Regions from separate parts of the Acidovorax temperans genome, predicted to be linked through region 1. Evidence: predicted binding sites of a transcription regulator. Region 1 holds the regulator's gene; each other region holds the start of a gene.
What was found. Region 1 encodes sigma-54, which starts transcription at its own class of promoters, with help from an activator protein. Its sites were predicted from a motif close to TGGCANGNAANCTGCTTT; they were not measured.
Positions count from the first base shown of each region.

Region 2: a site for sigma-54 is predicted at 1,997-2,014, ahead of PQV96_RS04885 (circularly permuted type 2 ATP-grasp protein). Genes of this name have one in related genera too.
Region 3: a site for sigma-54 is predicted at 1,208-1,225, ahead of PQV96_RS00195 (pilin). Genes of this name have one in related genera too.

Region 1 is NZ_CP117193.1:345,997-351,935, reverse strand. Features, by position in the region: gene PQV96_RS01560 (THUMP domain-containing class I SAM-dependent RNA methyltransferase) at 1-1,137, opposite strand, end outside; gene rpoN (RNA polymerase factor sigma-54) at 1,236-2,858, opposite strand; gene lptB (LPS export ABC transporter ATP-binding protein) at 2,926-3,708, opposite strand; gene lptA (lipopolysaccharide transport periplasmic protein LptA) at 3,705-4,349, opposite strand; gene PQV96_RS01540 (IS4 family transposase) at 4,429-5,739, opposite strand; gene PQV96_RS01535 (thiol:disulfide interchange protein DsbA/DsbL) at 5,863-5,939, opposite strand, start outside.
Region 2 is NZ_CP117193.1:1,041,009-1,046,947, forward strand. Features, by position in the region: gene PQV96_RS04880 (DNA internalization-related competence protein ComEC/Rec2) at 1-1,924, shown strand, start outside; gene PQV96_RS04885 (circularly permuted type 2 ATP-grasp protein) at 2,037-3,494, shown strand; gene PQV96_RS04890 (alpha-E domain-containing protein) at 3,547-4,506, shown strand; gene PQV96_RS04895 (VF530 family protein) at 4,581-4,928, opposite strand; gene PQV96_RS04900 (LysR family transcriptional regulator) at 4,963-5,883, opposite strand.
Region 3 is NZ_CP117193.1:41,718-47,656, forward strand. Features, by position in the region: gene PQV96_RS00185 (CHASE2 domain-containing protein) at 1-218, shown strand, start outside; gene PQV96_RS00190 (MBL fold metallo-hydrolase) at 262-1,059, shown strand; gene PQV96_RS00195 (pilin) at 1,289-1,825, shown strand; gene PQV96_RS00200 (pilin) at 1,968-2,501, shown strand; gene tfpZ (TfpX/TfpZ family type IV pilin accessory protein) at 2,532-3,347, shown strand; gene PQV96_RS00210 (IS5 family transposase) at 3,576-4,682, opposite strand; partial or broken gene PQV96_RS00215 (IS30 family transposase) at 4,778-5,188, shown strand; gene moaC (cyclic pyranopterin monophosphate synthase MoaC) at 5,261-5,788, opposite strand.

The sequences.
Region 1 (5,939 bases):
CTTGAGGTCGGGCGTGAGCATCCAGGCCGTCCAACCGCTGTAGTTCTTTTTCCAGTGCGTGGCCAGTTGGGCGAAGAATTCGCCACCATCGTCGGTGTGCGCAGCCTCGCGGCCCACGCTGGCGCCCAGGGCGCGCTCGGCGGCGCGTTCGTTGGCGTTGCGCCCGGCGGTACCGGCTGCGGCAATGCGCTCGCCGTAGGGCGGGTTCAGCAGCATCACACCGGGCTGCTCGCACGGCGGCATGCGCTGCAGGGCATCGCCACCGCGCAACTGCACGGCACCGGCCACGCCCGCGCGCTCGGCGTTGCGCTGGGCAAAGTCCACCATGCGGTGGGCCACATCACTGCCAAAAATGGGCACAGGGCTTTCACAGATTGCGCCATCAGCTTCGTTTTTGATAGCAGTCCAGACGTGTGCCTGGAACGGCAACAGCTTTTCAAACGCAAAGCGGCGCAACATGCCAGCGGGAATGCGGCAGGCGATCTGCGCGGCCTCGACCACGATGGTGCCGCTACCGCAGCAGGGGTCGTACAGGGGCTGGGGGTGCTCGCCGTGCGGGTCCCAGCCGCTGGCAGCGATCATCGCAGCGGCCAGGGTTTCTTTCAGGGGGGCGTCGCCCTTGTCCTCGCGCCAGCCGCGCTTGAACAGCGGCTCGCCCGAGGTGTCGATGTAGATCGTGGCTTCGTCGGTGGTCAGGTGCATGTGAATGCGCACGTCGGGCCACTGCGTGTTCACATCCGGGCGCACGCCGGTCTTGGCACGGAAGCGGTCGGCCACTGCGTCTTTGACCTTGAGGGCAGCGAAATTCAGGCTCTGCAGCGGGCTGTGCTGGGCTGTGACCTCGATCTTGAAGCTCTGGCGCGTGGTGAACCAGATCTCCCAGGCCACGTCGCTGGCCAGGGCGTACAGGTCGTTTTCAGAGCGGTACATGCGGTGCGCCAGTTGCACCAGCACGCGCTGGGCCAGGCGGCTGTGCAGGTTCAGCTGCAGCGCCTGGCGCCAGGAGCTGCGCAGCAGCACGCCACCGCGCCCCACCAGCAGGTCGTTGCCCGTGAGGCCGGTGATGCCGTGCACCTCGTCGGCCAGAAAGCCCTCGACACCAGCGGCGCAGGGGAGAAAAAGTTGGAGTTGGTTCATAGGGGGTACCTCTGGTGGTGCCGGTGCATGGTACGCAAGGCAGGCGCGCTGCCAAGGCCCACAGGCCCTGGCACGGACGCTGCAGCGGCGGTGGCCAGCTACAACGCCTTGCGCAAATTGGCCGGCGCAATCTTGAGCGCTTCGCGGTATTTGGCCACGGTGCGGCGGGCGCATTCAATGCCTTGCTCCTTGAGCATCTCAGCCAACTGGCTGTCGGACAAGGGCTTGGTGGGGCTTTCAGCGGCCACGAACTGTTTGATGAGCGCGCGCACGGCCGTGCTGGAGGCGTTGCCCCCGGTTTCGGTGCCCAGGCCCGAGCCGAAGAAATACTTGAGCTCGTACGTGCCAATCGGCGTGGCCATGTACTTGGCCGTGGTCACGCGGCTGATGGTGGATTCGTGCAGGCCCAGCTCGTCGGCAATGTCGCGCAGCACCAGCGGGCGCATGGCCAGCTCGCCATGGGTGAAGAAGCTCTTTTGCCGCTCGACGATGGCGCGCGAGACGCGCAGGATGGTGTCAAACCGCTGCTGGATGTTCTTGATGAACCAGCGCGCCTCTTGCAGGCGCTGCTGCAGGCCCGCGTGGCCCTCGCCGCCCTTGCTCCCTTTGCCGCCGCGCAGGGCGCCAGCGTAGATGTCATGCACGCGCAGGCGCGGCATCACATCAGGGTTGAGCGAGACGATGAAATTCTGCTGCCCGCTGGTGCCGTTGCTGCGCCCGGCTTTGCGCACGATCACATCAGGCACGATGATGTTGCGCTCCACGTCCACAAAGCGCCGCCCTGGGCGGGGTTCCAGCCGGGCAATCAGGGCCATGGCGGCGCGGGTACGCTCTTCGCCCGCAGCACCGCCTTCGGTGCAGGCCTGGGTGAGGCGGCGCACATCGCGGCGGGCCAGCATTTCCAGCGGTTGCTGGCAGATTTGCAGCGCAGTCTGCACCACGTCGGGCGGCACGCCGCTGTGCGCATCGGCCGCCAGAGCGCTGAGCTGCAGCGTGAGGCACTCGGCCAGGTTGCGGGCACCCACGCCCACGGGTTCCAGGGTTTGCAGCAGGCGCTGGGCTACGGTGAAGCGGTGCACCAGCTCGTCGATCTGCTCCAGGTCGTCAGGGCCCGCCAACGCAATGGCCAGCTCCTGCAGCGACTCTTCCAGGTAGCCGTCGTCGTTGAGCGATTCGATCAGGAAGCGCAGAGCAGCGCTGTCCACTTCGGACAGGCGCAGCGCCAAGGCCTGGCGGTGCAGGAAGGCGGTGAGGGACTCTTGCGAACGCGCCAGTTCGGTCGCGTCGGCCTCCTCGCCTTCGGAGTCATTGCGGTTGCGAGGCGGGGCGTCGCCACCCCACTCACTGTCGTTGGGCGCCATCTCCACCGTGCCGTCGCCGCTCCAGTCGGGCTCGTCAGCGACGCTGCTGCTGTGGTCGGCATCTGATGAAGCATCAAAATCGCCTTCAGCGCCCGTAGATGAAGCGCTGCTAGCTCCTGAATAGATAGCATCATCGACACCGTGGTCGTCGGCCTGGGCGGGGGCGTTGGCATGCTCCAGGCCAAACTCTTCGCGCGGTGCTTCGTCGGTGGCGCGTTCGAGAAAAGGGTTTTCGTCGAGCATCTGCTCGACTTCCTGGCCCAGCTCCAGCGTGGACAACTGCAGCAACCGAATGGATTGCTGCAGCTGCGGGGTCAGGGCCAAGTGCTGCGAAACGCGCAGGGACAGGCCGGGCTTCATGCCAGAGCCCCCAGCCCACGCACCAGCGCGGACACACCATTCACAAAAGCCACACTCACACTGGCCATCACATGCGGAAGTGTTCGCCCAGGTACACGCGGCGTACCTCGGCGTTGTCCACGATCTCCGATGGCGTGCCCTGCGCCAGCACCCGCCCATCGCTGATGATGAAGGCGTGGTCGCAAATGCCCAGGGTTTCGCGCACGTTGTGGTCGGTGATCAGCACGCCAATGCCGCGCGCCTTGAGGAAGCCGATGATGCGCTGGATCTCGATCACGGCAATGGGGTCGATGCCCGCAAAGGGCTCGTCCAGCAGGATGAAGCGCGGCTGCGTGGCCAGAGCGCGGGCGATCTCGACGCGGCGGCGCTCGCCACCCGACAGGGCCAGTGCGGGCGATGCGCGCAGGTGTTCCACGCGCAGCTCCTGCAGTAGCGAGGTGAGCTGCTCTTCGATGGCCGCACGCGACAGCGGGGCGTTGTTCTCGTCGCGCTGCAGCTCCAGCACAGCGCGCACGTTCTCCTCGACGGAGAGCTTGCGGAAGATCGACGCTTCTTGCGGCAGATAAGACAGCCCCAGCCGCGAGCGGCGATGGATGGGCATGTGCGCCACCGACTGGCCATCGATACGGATGTCCCCGCCATCGCTGCGCACCAGGCCCACGATCATGTAGAACGACGTGGTCTTGCCCGCGCCATTGGGGCCCAGCAAGCCCACCACTTCGCCTTTTTGCACGACCAGCGAAACGTCCTTAACCACCTTGCGGCTGCCGTAGGACTTGGCCAGGTGCGAGACTTCCAGGCGGCTGGAGGATACGCCAGGGGCTGCGGCTTGCACGGAACGATCACTCACTGGCTGCCACCGCCCAAAGAATTGCTGGGGCGCAGCGCCGGGCCAGAGGCCGGGGCTGCAGGCGCCGCCGCACCGGCGGCGGGCTCCTTGGGCGCCAGCACCGCGCGCACGCGGCCGCTACCGGTTTGGCCGTCGGCCGAAGGCGTGGCCTTCTTTTGCCCGTCCACCGTGAACACATCGGTCAGGTTGTTGTAGACGATGACGGCGCCCGTGATTTCGTCGCTCAAGGCACCGCCCCGGTAGCGGCGCAGCTCGGCGCGGGTGATAAAGCGCACGTTGTCGGTGCGGCCGTCGTATTCGATGACCTCGCCCTCGCCTTCAATGAATTCCTCGGGTGCGCCTGGCAACGTGTCGCGCTTTTGGCGGAAGAACGCGCGCTTGCCGGCTTCAGCGGTGACGATGCCCGACTGGTAGCCATCGGCATCCTGGCGCACATCCAGCCGCGCACCGCGCAGCACGATGGAGCCCTTGGTCATCACCACCCGGCCCGAAAAGACGCTGGTCTGTTTGACTTCATCGTGCCGCAGCGCATCGGCCTCGATGTTCATGGGCTTGCTGCGGTCGGCCTTTTCAGCCTGCGCCGCGCCAAAGGCGCAGGTCAAGGCTGCAAGCACAAGGAGGGAGGTAATGCGATGTTTCATGGAGGGCACGAATCTTGCAATCATTGTAGCCATGCATTGCCGCCCAGCATGAAAAAAGCCCGCTGGCGCGCAATGCCAGTCAGTTAAGAGCTGACTGGCATTTTTTCGTTGGGAATTTGGAAGCGCGTTTTTTGACGACCCTTGGGAAGCTGCGCCCAGTGCGGCGTGGCGGCAGCACGAAGTGTCGCGATTGCGCCAACAGGGCTGCCAACTGCTTGGGCAAGGTGCCGGCAGAGTCCAGGCTGGGGACCGCCAGCAAGTTCACGATGGCGTAGCTGGCTGTGTGGAAGCTGATGCGCTGGGGCTCGACCTGGACGTGCGCTGCCATCTCGCGCATCCAGCGGCGCAGCAGCGTGTAGGCGATCAGCACACCCCACAGCTCCTGGCGCACCAGCGCGGGCTGCTTGCTGCGCAGCACCGGCTCACCCTCCTGCAGGGTCTGCTTGATCTCCCGGAACCCCAACTCGATCTCCCAACGCTGGCGGTAGAGCTCGGCCAGCTCCTGCGCCGGATGCGTGCGGGGACACAGCAAGGATGTGATGAAGCGGCGCAGCCGTCCACCCACGCTCACCTCGATCAGGCGTGCCTGCCAGTGGCTGGGCAGATGCGGGTGTGCCTTGCGCGCTTGTGGGGACACCGGCATGCGGATCAGCGCATCGCCGCGCGCCAGTTGCTGGACGATCTCATGGCGCAGATTGTCCCGCGCGCGCATCAACCAGTGGCGCTGCGTACCCGCAGCCTGCCAGTCCAACAGGAACGCTGCCGAGAAGTACGCTCGGTCAAACAGGGTCACGGAGTGATCCTCGCCGCGCAACTGCGCTGCCAGGCTCAATTCGCCGCAGTCCATGGCGCCGAGCTTGGCATCAAGCATCTCGTGGCTGTGTGTGTCCATCAGGCAAGTGGCGCGGATCTGCGGCCAGGGCGAGAGGCCATGCTGGTTGCTGCAGCTGCCCAGTTCGACTCGATTCTCAGGGGTGTCCGGCGCCGACCAGACCACACCATCCACAGCCAGTACGCGCAGTGGCTGGCGCACATTCACCGCAGGACGGCTCCAGGCTTGGGTCAGTAGAGCGAACAGCTCGGCCAGAGGCTCCTCGCCCAGGCGCTGGCGGGCTTGCACGCTGACGCTCGGTGCGGGCGGCGCTTGTCCATCCAGGCTCAAATCCAGCTGCTGCACCACCTGCCACAGTGGCCGGTCGCGAAACAGCGCCAGTCCGATCACAAGCCACACGGCATGTTCGGCAGGCAGCTTGCGCCGGCGGATGGAGGCCTTGCCGCTGGTCCCCAGCGCCTGTGCGATCCAGGTGGGGTCTATCAACGCGCTGAGCTGCTCGAGGCGATCAGGTACTCGGGGCAGGGTCTGGCGCAAGGCGTTTGCAAGCAGGCTCATCAAGCAAAAAAGGGAACGTGTTGAACACGTCCCCTTTTTACTGGATCAAGCCGCCTGCGGGCTTAACTGACTGGCATTACGCTGGCGCGGGCTTTTGTACTGCAGGGCTGAATCAGCGGTGCATCAGGCCTTGCGGGTCTGGCCCACCAGGTAGTCCACCACTTGCAGCACGGTCTGCATGCTGCCAGCCATGGTGCCAT
Region 2 (5,939 bases), 700 kb from region 1:
CCACGGGTTGCGCAACCCGCACGGCTTTGATTACGAACTGTGGCTGTGGGAGCAGGGCGTGCAGGCCACGGGCTATGTGCGCGCTGGCCCCAAAGATCAGCCCCCCGAGCGGCTGGGTACCACCTGGCAGCACCCGGTGGAGCAATGGCGCCAGTCGGTGCGCGACGCCATCTTTCAGCGCCTGACCAGCAGCCCGGCACCAGGCGAAGACGCTTCTGCCGCGCGCGTGGCCGGGGTGGTGGCCGCCTTGGTCACGGGTGACCAGCGGGCCATTGACCGGGCAGATTGGGACATCTTCCGCGCCACGGGCGTGGCGCACCTGATGAGCATTTCGGGCCTGCACATCACCTTGTTTGCCTGGCTGGCCGCTGCCCTGGTGCGGCTGCTGTGGCGGCGCTCGGCCCGGTTGTGCCTGGCGGTACCGGCGCCCACGGCGGCCCTGGTGTGTGGCGTGCTGCTGGCGGGCGGCTATGCCTTGTTCAGCGGCTGGGGGGTGCCCGCGCAGCGCACCGTGACCATGCTGGCCGTGGTGGCGGCCCTGCAGCTCAGCGGCCGCCGCTGGCCCTGGCCGCAAGTGTGGCTGCTGGCCTGCGCTGCCGTGGTGCTGACCGACCCCTGGGCGTTGTGGCAGGCCGGGTTCTGGCTGAGCTTTGTGGCCGTGGGGGTGTTGTTTGCTACTGATTCTGTAGCTGCTGGCGCTTATCCTAAAAGCGCTAGAGGCCATTTTTATGCATTATTGCGTGAGCAGTGGGTGGTGACGCTGGCGCTCACGCCGCTGAGCCTGCTGCTGTTTGGCCAGGTGTCGCTGGTGGGGTTTGCGGCCAACTTGCTGGCCATACCGTGGGTCACGCTGGTGGTCACGCCCCTGGCGCTGGCCGGGGTGGTGTGGGCGCCGTTGTGGTCGCTGGCGGCGTGGGCCTTGCAGCCCCTGGCGGCTGGGCTGCAGTGGCTGGCCGGTTGGCCCTGGGCGGTGGTGTTTTTGCCCGCAGCACCGTTGTGGGCCGGGGTGCTGGCCTTGTTGGGTGGCTGCCTGCTGGCCATGCGTCTGCCATGGCAGCTGCGCTTGTGGTCTGTGCCGCTGCTGGTGCCCTTGCTGTGCTGGCAGGCGCCTAGGCCTGCGCCGGGCCAGGTTGAGCTGCTGGCGCCCGACATTGGCCAGGGCAATGCCGTGCTGGTGCGCACGGCCACGCGCACCTTGCTGTACGACGCAGGCCCGCGCTTTAGCCGCGAAAGTGATGCGGGCCACCGCGTGCTGGTGCCCCTGCTGCGGGCGCTGGGCGAACGGGTGGATGTCCTCATGCTCAGCCACCGCGATGTCGACCACACCGGGGGTGCGGCCGCCGTGCTGGCACAGCAGCCAGGGGCGGCGTTGACAGGGTCGATCGAAGCCGAGCATGCGCTGCAGGGCTTGCGCCCGGCCACACCGTGCCTGGCGGGGCAGCGCTGGGTGTGGGACGGCGTGGTTTTTGAGGTGCTCCACCCCACGGGCGCCGAGCCCGACAAGCCGGCCCGCCCCAACACGGCAAGCTGCGTGTTGCGCGTGGCCAGCGCGGAAGGCGGCCCGCACGCGCAGGCCGTGGCACTGCTGGTGGGGGACATCGAAGCCGCGCAGGAGCAAACCCTGCTGGCCCGCTCCGCTCCGGTCAAAGCCGACGTGCTGCTGGTTCCGCACCACGGCAGCAAGACCTCGTCCAGCCCCGCGTTTCTGGACGCGGTACAGCCGCGCACCGCCTTGGTGCAGGCGGGCTACCGCAACCGCTTTGGCCATCCTGCACCCGAGGTGTTGCAGCGCTACGCCCAGCGCCAGGTGCCCGTGGTGGAGTCGGCCCGCTGCGGCGCGGCGACCTGGTCTTCCGCCCGTCCGGATGTGGTGGAGTGTGAACGCGACAAGGGGCGCCGCTACTGGCAGCACACGGTGCCTTGAGAGCGACGCAAAGTGCGCAGCTTCGATCCTGATCAGGGTTTGTGCTGCTTTTGCGCAGCCCAGCCCAAAGGCGGGCGCGCAACTTGCTATCCTGACTGCAGGAGGCCCGTCCATGCAGAAATTTGACGAGATGTACGCCATGCTGCCCTTTGATGGCAGTGACGTGCGCGAACACTACAAGCGCTATGCGCACTGGCTGGCGCAGCAACCCCCTGGGGTGATGCAGGACCGCCGGGCCGAAGCCGAGATGATCTTCCGGCGTGTGGGCATCACCTTTGCCGTGTATGGCGCCAAGGACGAAAGCGGGGCGGGCAACGAGCGGCTCATCCCGTTTGACCTCATCCCCCGCATCATCCCCGCGCACGAGTGGAGCCGCATGCAGCAGGGGCTGGTGCAGCGCGTCACGGCGCTCAACCGCTTCATCCACGACGTTTATCACGGGCAAGACATCCTGCGCGCTGGCGTGGTGCCGGCCGACCTGATTCTGAACAACGCGCAGTACCGCCCCGAGATGGCGGGCGTGCAGGTGCCGCAGAACATCTACGCGCACATAGCGGGCATCGACATCGTTCGCGCGCCCGACGCGCAGGGCAAGGGCGAGTACTACGTGCTGGAAGACAACCTGCGCGTGCCCAGCGGCGTGAGCTACATGCTGGAAAACCGCAAGATGATGATGCGGCTCTTCCCCGAGCTGTTCAGCCTGCACAAAGTGGCGCCCGTGGCCCACTACCCCGATTTGTTGCTGGACACCCTGCGCGCCAGCGCCCCCGCCACGGCAGACGACCCCACGGTGGTGGTGCTCACGCCCGGCATGCACAACAGCGCGTACTTCGAGCACGCCTTCCTCGCCCAGCAGATGGGCGTGGAGCTGGTGGAAGGGCAGGACCTGGTGGTGCGCGACAAGTTCGTCTACATGCGCACCACGCGCGGCCTGCAGCGGGTGGATGTGATTTACCGCCGCGTGGACGATGACTTCCTCGACCCGCAGGTGTTCCGCCCCAACTCCACGCTGGGCTGCCACGGCCTGATGGAGGCTTACCGTGCAGGCAACGTGGCCATCTGCAACGCCGTGGGCACGGGCGTGGCCGACGACAAATCGGTCTACCCCTACGTGCCCGAGATGATCCGCTTCTACCTGGGCCAGGAACCCATCCTGAAGAACGTGCCCACCTGGATGTGCCGCAAGCAAGACGATCTGCAGTACGTGCTGGCAAACCTCAAAGACCTGGTGGTCAAGGAGGTGCACGGTGCGGGTGGCTACGGCATGCTCATCGGCCCTGCCGCCACGCAGGCCGAGATCGAAGACTTCCGCCGCGCGCTGCTGGCCAACCCGGCGGGCTACATCGCCCAGCCCACGCTCAGCCTGTCGAGCTGCCCCACCTATGTGGAAAGTGGCATTGCCCCGCGCCACATCGACCTGCGCCCCTTTGTGCTGAGCGGCCGCGAAGTGCAGATGGTGGCCGGCGGCCTGACCCGCGTGGCCTTGCAAGAGGGCTCGCTGGTCGTCAATTCATCGCAAGGCGGCGGCACCAAAGACACCTGGGTGCTGGGAAATGGAGGGACTGAATGATGCTGAGCCGCTGCTGTATTACCGACTTATCTCGCGTCATCAAGGAGGCCGCATGCTGAGCCGCACCGCCGATCATTTGTTCTGGATGTCCCGCTACACCGAGCGGGCAGAGAACACCGCCCGCATGCTGAGCGTGAGCTACGAAACCTCGCTGCTGCCCCAGGCGGCAGAAGCTGCGCGCGAAGGCTGGGAGGGGCTGCTCTCCATCAGCGAACTGATTCCCGCCTTCATGGCCAAATACGGCGAGATCACGCCCGCCAATGTGCTGGATTTCATGGTGCGCGATGGGTACAACCCTTCGTCCATCGTGTCGTGCCTGCGCGCTGCGCGCGAGAACGCACGCGCTGTGCGCGGAGCCTTGACGACCGAGGTGTGGGAAACTATCAACCAGACTTGGCTGGAGCTGCACCGGCAACTGCAGGGCAACGCCTTTGAGCGCGACCCCGGCCAGTTTCTGGAATGGGTGAAGTACCGCTCGCACCTCTCGCGCGGGGTGACGGCGGGCACCATGCTGCAAGACGAAGCCTTTCACTTCTTGCGCATGGGCACGTTTCTGGAGCGGGCCGACAACACAGCGCGCTTGCTGGATGTGAAGTTCCACGCTGTGCAAAACGACTTCTTTGGCCGCGCCAGTGAGCGCAACCAGGAAAACGACTTCTACCACTGGAGCGCCATCTTGCGCAGCGTTTCGGCGTTCGAGGTGTACCGCAAGGTCTACCGCGACGTGATCACACCAGGGCGTGTGGCCGACCTGCTCATCCTGCGGCGCGATATGCCCCGTTCACTGCATGCCAGCCTGCATGAAGTGGTGGAAAACCTGAACCTGCTGGCCAACGACCACTCGGCCGAAACCCAGCGCCGCGCGGGCCGGCTGCTGGCCGATTTGCAATATGGCCGCATCGACGAAATCCTGTCACACGGACTGCATGCGTTCCTCACCCAGTTCCTGGACAAGGTGAACGATCTCGGGGCGGGTATCAGCCGTGACTTCCTGGTGGCAGTGAGCGACTGAAAGGCGCTCGGGCGGGCCTCTAACGGCTTGCCCGGTTCACTTCGCTCGGCTGCGCCTGCGAGGCTTGAGTGTTTTCAGGCGTTGCGCTTGCGTTCGCGCAGCATGAAGAGGTACAGGCTTTCGACTTTCTCGCGTGCCCACGGGGTTTTGCGCAAAAACTTGAGGCTGGAGCCCACGCTGGGGTCGATCTGGAAGCAACGGATGGGAATCTGCCGCCCCAGTTCGTCCCAGCCAAAGTAATCGGCCAGCCCCACCACCATGGCTTCGAGCGTGATACCGTGCAGCGGGTTGCGCGCCTGCTTGGCAGGCGCCGGATTGGCTGGGTCGGTGGGCGTGGGGGGGTGAGTGGCTATTGGCTCGGTGGTGTGTGCCCCATTGCTTTCTGTGGGGGGCTTGTGTTCGGTGGGTGGGGCAGAGTTCATGGGCCCAAGGATAAGCGCCCCGGCGGCCTGCCGGTTATGCCTCGTGCCGCTGCAGGTGGGGTTCGCGCTGGAACAGTTCGGTCGTCCAGTCCACAAAGGCGCGCACCTTGGCGCTCAAGTGCCGGTTGGGCGGGTACACCACGTAGATGGGGAGCAGGGGCTGCGTCCAGTCTGGTAGCAGTTGCACCAGGCTTCCGGCCTTCAAATGTTTTTGCGCTTGAAAGCTGGTGATCTGCGCCACACCCATGCCGTGCAGGGCTGCGGTGACATAGGCGTTGGCTTCGTTCACGCTCACCTGGTAAGGGCCGTTGATGTCGATGGACTCGGCCCCTTTGCGGAACTCCAGCGGGTAGTGGCGGCCGGACTGGGGCGAAAAATACAGCAGGCTGGTGTGCTTTTCTTCCAGCTCCAGCGGATGATGCGGCGTGCCCTTGCTTGCCAGGTAGTCGGGCGATGCCACGGTGATGTATTCCAGATTGCCAATGCGCCGCGCCACCAGCGACTGGTCGCTCAGCTCGCCCCCGCGGATCACGCAGTCCACGTTGTCGCCAATCAGGTCCACGGTGCGGTCGCTCACGCCCAGGTCGAGCTGGATGTCGGGAAAGCGCGTCTGGAAATCCGCCAGGTGAGGAATGATGAGCAACTGCGCCACCGAGGTGCCCACGTCCACCCGCAGGCGGCCCATGGGGTTGGCGCGGGCGTTGGTCATGCTGGCTTCAATGTCATCCAGGTCAGACAGCAGCCGCACGGTGCGCTCGTAGTAGGCCGCGCCATCGGCGGTCACGGTCACGCGGCGGGTGGTGCGGTTGAGCAGCTTCACGCGCAGGCGCTCCTCCAGCGCTTGCACGTGCTTGGTGACAGTGGCCTTGGGCAGCGACAACGAATCGGCGGCGCGCGTGAATGTGCCGGCTTCAACGACACGGGTGAATATGCGCATGGCCTGTATTTGGTCCATCGCCCCTCCTGGAATCCTGACAACGGGTGGATCAGCGCCCACAGAACCAAGTTCTG
Region 3 (5,939 bases), 300 kb from region 1:
CGTCTGCGCTGAATGCTGATGAATTGGCCTGCTGGCAGCAAGTGCTTGCACACTACCGGGCCCAAGACTGGGCACAATGCGGCCAAAGCTTGGCCGCTTTACGGCACCAGGCGCCCCAATCTGTGCTCTATGCACTGTATGCGTCCCGCCTGGAAGAGATGATGTCCCGCCCTCCTCCTTCGGATTGGGAGGGTGCCACCCATTTCGATACCAAATGATGGATGGAAAAGTTCTCAGCGTGCCCATGAGAGGAACACTTCCGTGAAAGTCCGCGTTCTCGGCTGCTCAGGCGCCATCGCCCGCGATTGCCGAACCACGTCTTTTCTGGTCAATCACAACATCCTGATCGATGCAGGCACTGGCGTGGGGGATTTGACGCTGGAAGAAATGCGCCAGATTGACCACGTCTTCCTCACGCACTCCCACCTCGATCACATCGCCGCATTGCCGCTGATGCTCGATGCCGTCTCATCGCTGCGCAGCCAGCCTGTGCAGGTGCATGCACTGGCAGCCACCATTGCCGCGCTGCAGGCGCATGTCTTCAACAACATCGTTTGGCCTGATTTCAGTTGTGTTCCCTCCGCTCAGTCGCCGTTTCTGCGGTACGTACCCCTGGCCGCTGGTGAGACCGTCACTGCTGGAGGGCTGGTGGTGCGGGTGCTGCCAGCCGTGCACAGCGTGCCGGCTGTGGGCTACGCTTTAAGAGGCCAGCACGGCTGGTGGGCCTTCAGCGGAGATACCGAACGCAACCCGGCGTTGTGGAGCGCGTTGGAGCAGCTTGCCGAGGCCCCGCTGCCCCAACTTCCCGTCGCTGCGCTGGTCATCGAAACCGCCTTCAGCAACCGCGAAAGCGACCTCGCGCGCCGCAGCCAGCACCTGTCGCCCACCACACTGGCTGCCGAACTGGCTTTGAGAGTACCCACGGCCAGCTATCCGATCTACATCACCCACACCAAGCCATCCGAAACCGAACTCATCCTCCGAGAAATCAACCGGCTAGATCTTGACGGGCATACGGAGATTGGCTGGTTGCAGGTAGGTCAGGTGTTTGAGGTGTAACCGGAACGCGTTAGCTGACATTCATGGTTGAACAAAAATGTCAGGGCGAGTCTGAATTTGAGGTGAATCGCCCGCAAGCACCCCTGTTAGCTCCGTACGCAAGCCGTATCCCCGCGACCCTCATGACTACTGATGCGTAGGGTGAAGCTGGCACGCTATCTGCTTTATGTGAACCAGCCTGTGGGGCGATCCACAGGTATGAATTGCAACTTAACCCGAGGAGAGATGTATGAAGCGTTCCCTGCAAAAAGGTTTTACCCTGATCGAACTGATGATCGTTGTCGCGATCATCGGTATCTTGGCTGCTGTGGCACTGCCTGCGTATCAAGACTACACCGTGCGTGCACGTGTCGCTGAAGCTATGGGTTTCATTGCCGATGCCAAGCTGGCTGCTAATACCAACGCCACCAGTGGTGCGGTTGGCTACGCTGAAGGTTATGGCACAACCCCTGCCACTGGTGTCAACAATGGCACCACGACTGTGAATAGCAAGAACGTGACGAATGTGGTGTTGAGTGGTACCACTGGCGTGATTACCGCCACCACCACGGCAGCCGCTGGTAATGGTACGTTGATCGTGTCGCCCTACACCGGCGGTACCGATGTGGTGGGTACTGGCGGTACTGCTCTGGTAACGGCTGTGGCTGGCACGCCACTCCCCACACCGGCATCACAAATCAAGTGGCGTTGCAAGGCGGCTGGTGCAGTGGGTTTTGGTACCGCAGGCACGCTGCTGAACAAGTACGCACCGGGCGAGTGCCGTTAATCTGTCGGCATGTTGTTGCCATTCAATTGGCACTTCACACTTAGCAGAGATCAAGAGGATTCCACAAGCTGGAATCCTCTTTTCATTGGGGCGGTGAAACGGGTAGGCACTCAGTTCGCATCAATCTTGGCAGGAGTTCGCTGTGCGTGCTTTCCAAACAGGTTTTACCCTGATCGAGTTGATGATCGTAGTTGCGATCATTGGTATTCTGGCCGCAGTGGCTTTGCCCGCCTACCAAGATTACACCGTTCGCGCGCGCGTCTCAGAAGCCATGGGGTTTATTGCCGAGGCAAAAATGGCTGTTCACAACAATGCCAACCACGCTGCCATGGGATATGCTGAAGCCTACGGAACAAGTCCCGCTGTTGGCGTTGCCGACGGTATCCTTACAGTGAATAGCCGAAATGTGGTCGATGTCCAAATTTCCGGTACAACTGGGGTGATTGTGGCCACCACATCAGCATCCGCCGGCAATGGCACCTTGGTGGTTTCGCCGTATACCGGTGGTACCGATGTGTTTGGTACCGGGGGCGCGGCATTGGCAACGTCAGTGGCCGGTACCCCTATTCCAACGCCGGTATCAGCAATTAAATGGCGTTGCAAGGCTTTAGGGGCACTGGGTTTTGGTCTGGCAGGAACCATGCCTAGCAAATATGCACCGGGTGAGTGCCGTTAGTGGGGCGCGCAAAGTTTTTGTTGAGTATTCGTGGTTTTCGACAGATTGCGTATTTGTTTGGCGTTTTTAACAATGATCAGTCGACCTAGAATTCGCGCTGCATTCCACGCCTTTAGCATTCATTTAATTTTGAGCTTGGCCGTCGCTGCGCTCATGGCTTTTTTAGTGCTGGGAATATGGTTTCCTCACCCGTTGCGCTATTTGGCTGGTGGAATAGATTTATTCTGGATTTTGATTGGTGTGGATGTGGTGTGTGGCCCTTTTTTGACGGGATTGTTATATAATCCCGCGAAACCGCGGCGTGAGTTGATCATGGATCTCGCGTTAGTTGTTATCATTCAATTGGCAGCGCTGATTTACGGTATTTACAGCATCGGCCAGGCACGGCCAGTAGTATTGGTTTTCGAATCTGATCGTTTTGTCGCAGTGACCGCAGCACAGGTCGATACTGCTAATCTTCCCCAAGCATTGCCTCCATGGCAGTCGCTTTCATGGAGTGGCCCTGTTTTGTTGGGTGCACGCAGAGCCAGGGACGGCCAGGAAACCCTGAAGAGTATTGAATTGTCGTTGCGTGGCTTGGAACCCAGTGCTCGCCCAGATTGGTGGCAAAGCTATGATGAGAGTCGGCCAGCAGTCCGGCAACGCATGAAAGCATTGTCAGTCTTACGAACCGTGCAAGTGCCGGAGGCGCAGTCCGCGATTGATGCTGCAGTAAAAAAAACAGGCCTTCCCATCAATCAAATTCACTATCTCCCATTGGTTAGCAAAAAGTCTTTAGACCAGTGGGTAGCATTGCTAGATGCACAGGCCAATATCATCGGATATGCCCCAGTGGACGGTTTTTAATTTTTGCGACTAGCAAAAAATCCGAGACAGATGTTAGTTCTGTTGAATGATTCACTAGATGCTAACGTTGTAAGTATTGGCCTAGCAGGCTGCTGAAATACTCTCCCACCCACGGGCACCTTCCCAGCACCTCGCGCATTTCTCGCGTCAGCTTTCCGCGTTTTGAAACTCAACTTGGAATACGCGCGTTTTCCGCCTCCCCCGGCCCGTTTTCTCGCCCTTTTGTCCTCACGCCAGCCCTCGCAGACGGATTTGCCCCAAGCTGCGCATGCGCGTGAGGTTGTAGCCCGCCATCGTCAGCACAAACAGCTGATCAACCTTCTTGATCCCGCGCACCAGCACCTGGCGCATGTGACCCACCGTCTTGGCCCAGCCAAAGCCTTGTTCGATCAGCTTTCTCTTTTGCTGGGAGATGACGTAGCCTTCGCTGCCCGCGATCCTGTCAGGCACCGCCGATTGACGCCCTGATTTGTTCTGCGCCACATGGGGCAGCACGTTCATCTCTTGCAGCGCGTCGATGAACTCCCTGGCGTCGTAACCCTTGTCTGCGCCCAGCGTGATCGTGATGGGGTCATCGCCGGGCAGTGCCTGTCGCGCATCGTTGATCATGGCCTTGGCCGCTTCGCGCTCTGCATATCCGTCGGCCTGTGTGACCACGGCGCTGACCACCAGCCCGTGGCGGTTGTCGGTGAGTGTGTGGCCCATGAAGCGCAACTCGCTGGCCGTCCTGCCTTTTCGGTACAGCCTTGCGTCCCCGTCCGTGGTGGATTCATGGGTGTCGTTGCTGCGCTTTTGGTCTTTGAAGTTGCCCGCGTCGGTATCGTCGTCGCCCTGGCGGTCTTTGCGCACAAAGCTCTTGTGGCCCGCCCAGGCCTGGATCAGAGTGCCGTCCACGCTGAAGTGTTCGCCCGATAACAATTCCTGCTCTTGGGCTTGCTGCACGATCTGGTTGAAGAGCTCGATGACCGCATCGTGCTCGATCAGGCGTTCGCGGTTCTTGCTGAAGACAGTGGGCACCCAGACCGCATTGTCCATGGCCAGGCCGATGAACCAGCGAAACAGCAGGTTGTACTGGGTTTGCTCCATGAGCTGGCGTTCTGAGCGTACGCTGTAGAGCACCTGAATGAGCATGGCGCGCAGCAGTTTCTCGGGGGCTATGCTGGGGCGTCCACCTTTGATGTCGGCTGCGTACATCTGGGCAAACAGCCCATCCATGTTTGCCAGCGCCTTGTTGACCATCACGCGGATCACTCGCAAGGGGTGATCTGCGGGCACGAAGTCATCGAGATGGCGCATGGTGAACAGGCTCTCGGTGAAGGTGTCGGCTCCGCGCATGTCTTGCACTTCTATCTTGCCGGTGGTGTGCCTTGATTGTCCTGGCAAGACGTCAACCGGGAAACGACGGTGTGGGGTATTTCAGCAGCCTGTTAGTGGTGCTGGTCAAGCTGCCACACCCCAACCCGGCTACGGCCGCACATTTGCTCAAGGCATTCAGCGACAAGCTCAATGCAATTGCCAGCCCGATGCGCCAGAGCCTGACCTACGACCGAGGCCGCGAGATGGCCGAGCACGCCAGACTCACTCAGAACACAGGCATGAAGGTGTACTTCTGTGATCCGCACAGCCCCTGGCAGCGCGGCTCCAACGAGAACATCAACGGGCTGGTGCGACAGTACCTTGCCAAGGGCACCGACCTGTCCGTCTACACCCAGAAGCAGCTTGATGCGATTGCCGACGAGATCAACAACCGCCCCCGAAAGGGCCTCGGGGTACGATCACCGCTGGCGGTCTATCGGGAACTAATCCTGAACAGCCCGCAGCACTCCACCCTCATTCATTGAAACCCAGGGTGTTGCACTTCAGTTTTGAATCCGCCCAGAATTACCATAATTACCCCCCCAACCTTGTTCACATCAACTTCTTCGTTCCTGCCAAAAACTTCCTGATTTGCCTCCATGCTTTTCAGTAACGTGGATATCGCTTATCACCATCCCCCGGTCCACCGCCTTGCACATGTCATAAATCGTCAGCAGGGCGATCTGCACTGCGGTCAGTGCTTCCATCTCCACCCCGGTTTGCCCCACCGTTTCCACGGTGGCTGAGCAAAATATGCCGCAAGCGCCCTCCGTACGTGCGCTGGCAGCTTCAAATTCGATAGCAACCCGCGTCAGGGCCAGGGGGTGACACAGTGGGATCAAATCGCTGGTTTTCTTGGCGGCCATGATGCCGGCGATGCGGGCGATGCCCAGCACATCGCCTTTCTTGGCGGTGCCCGATTCGATCAGCGCGAGGGTTTCGGGCTGCATTTCGATGCGGCCGGTGGCCACGGCGATGCGGTGCGTGGCGGCTTTGGCGCCGACGTCCACCATGTGGGCCTGGCCTTGGGCGTCGAAGTGTGTGAGGGGGCTGGTGGCGGTGGCTTCTGGGGTTTTGGATGTCATGGTCGAGGGCTCTCGGTGCACTTGGTAGCAACCACGTGCGAAACAATTCGCGGGTCGGGGGCATCATACGGTGCAGTGCGCCGCAGTTGGCGCTGTCGCCACCAATGGCGCCAGGGAGACCATGAGTGTTGATATTGGGTAAAAAAAGGCA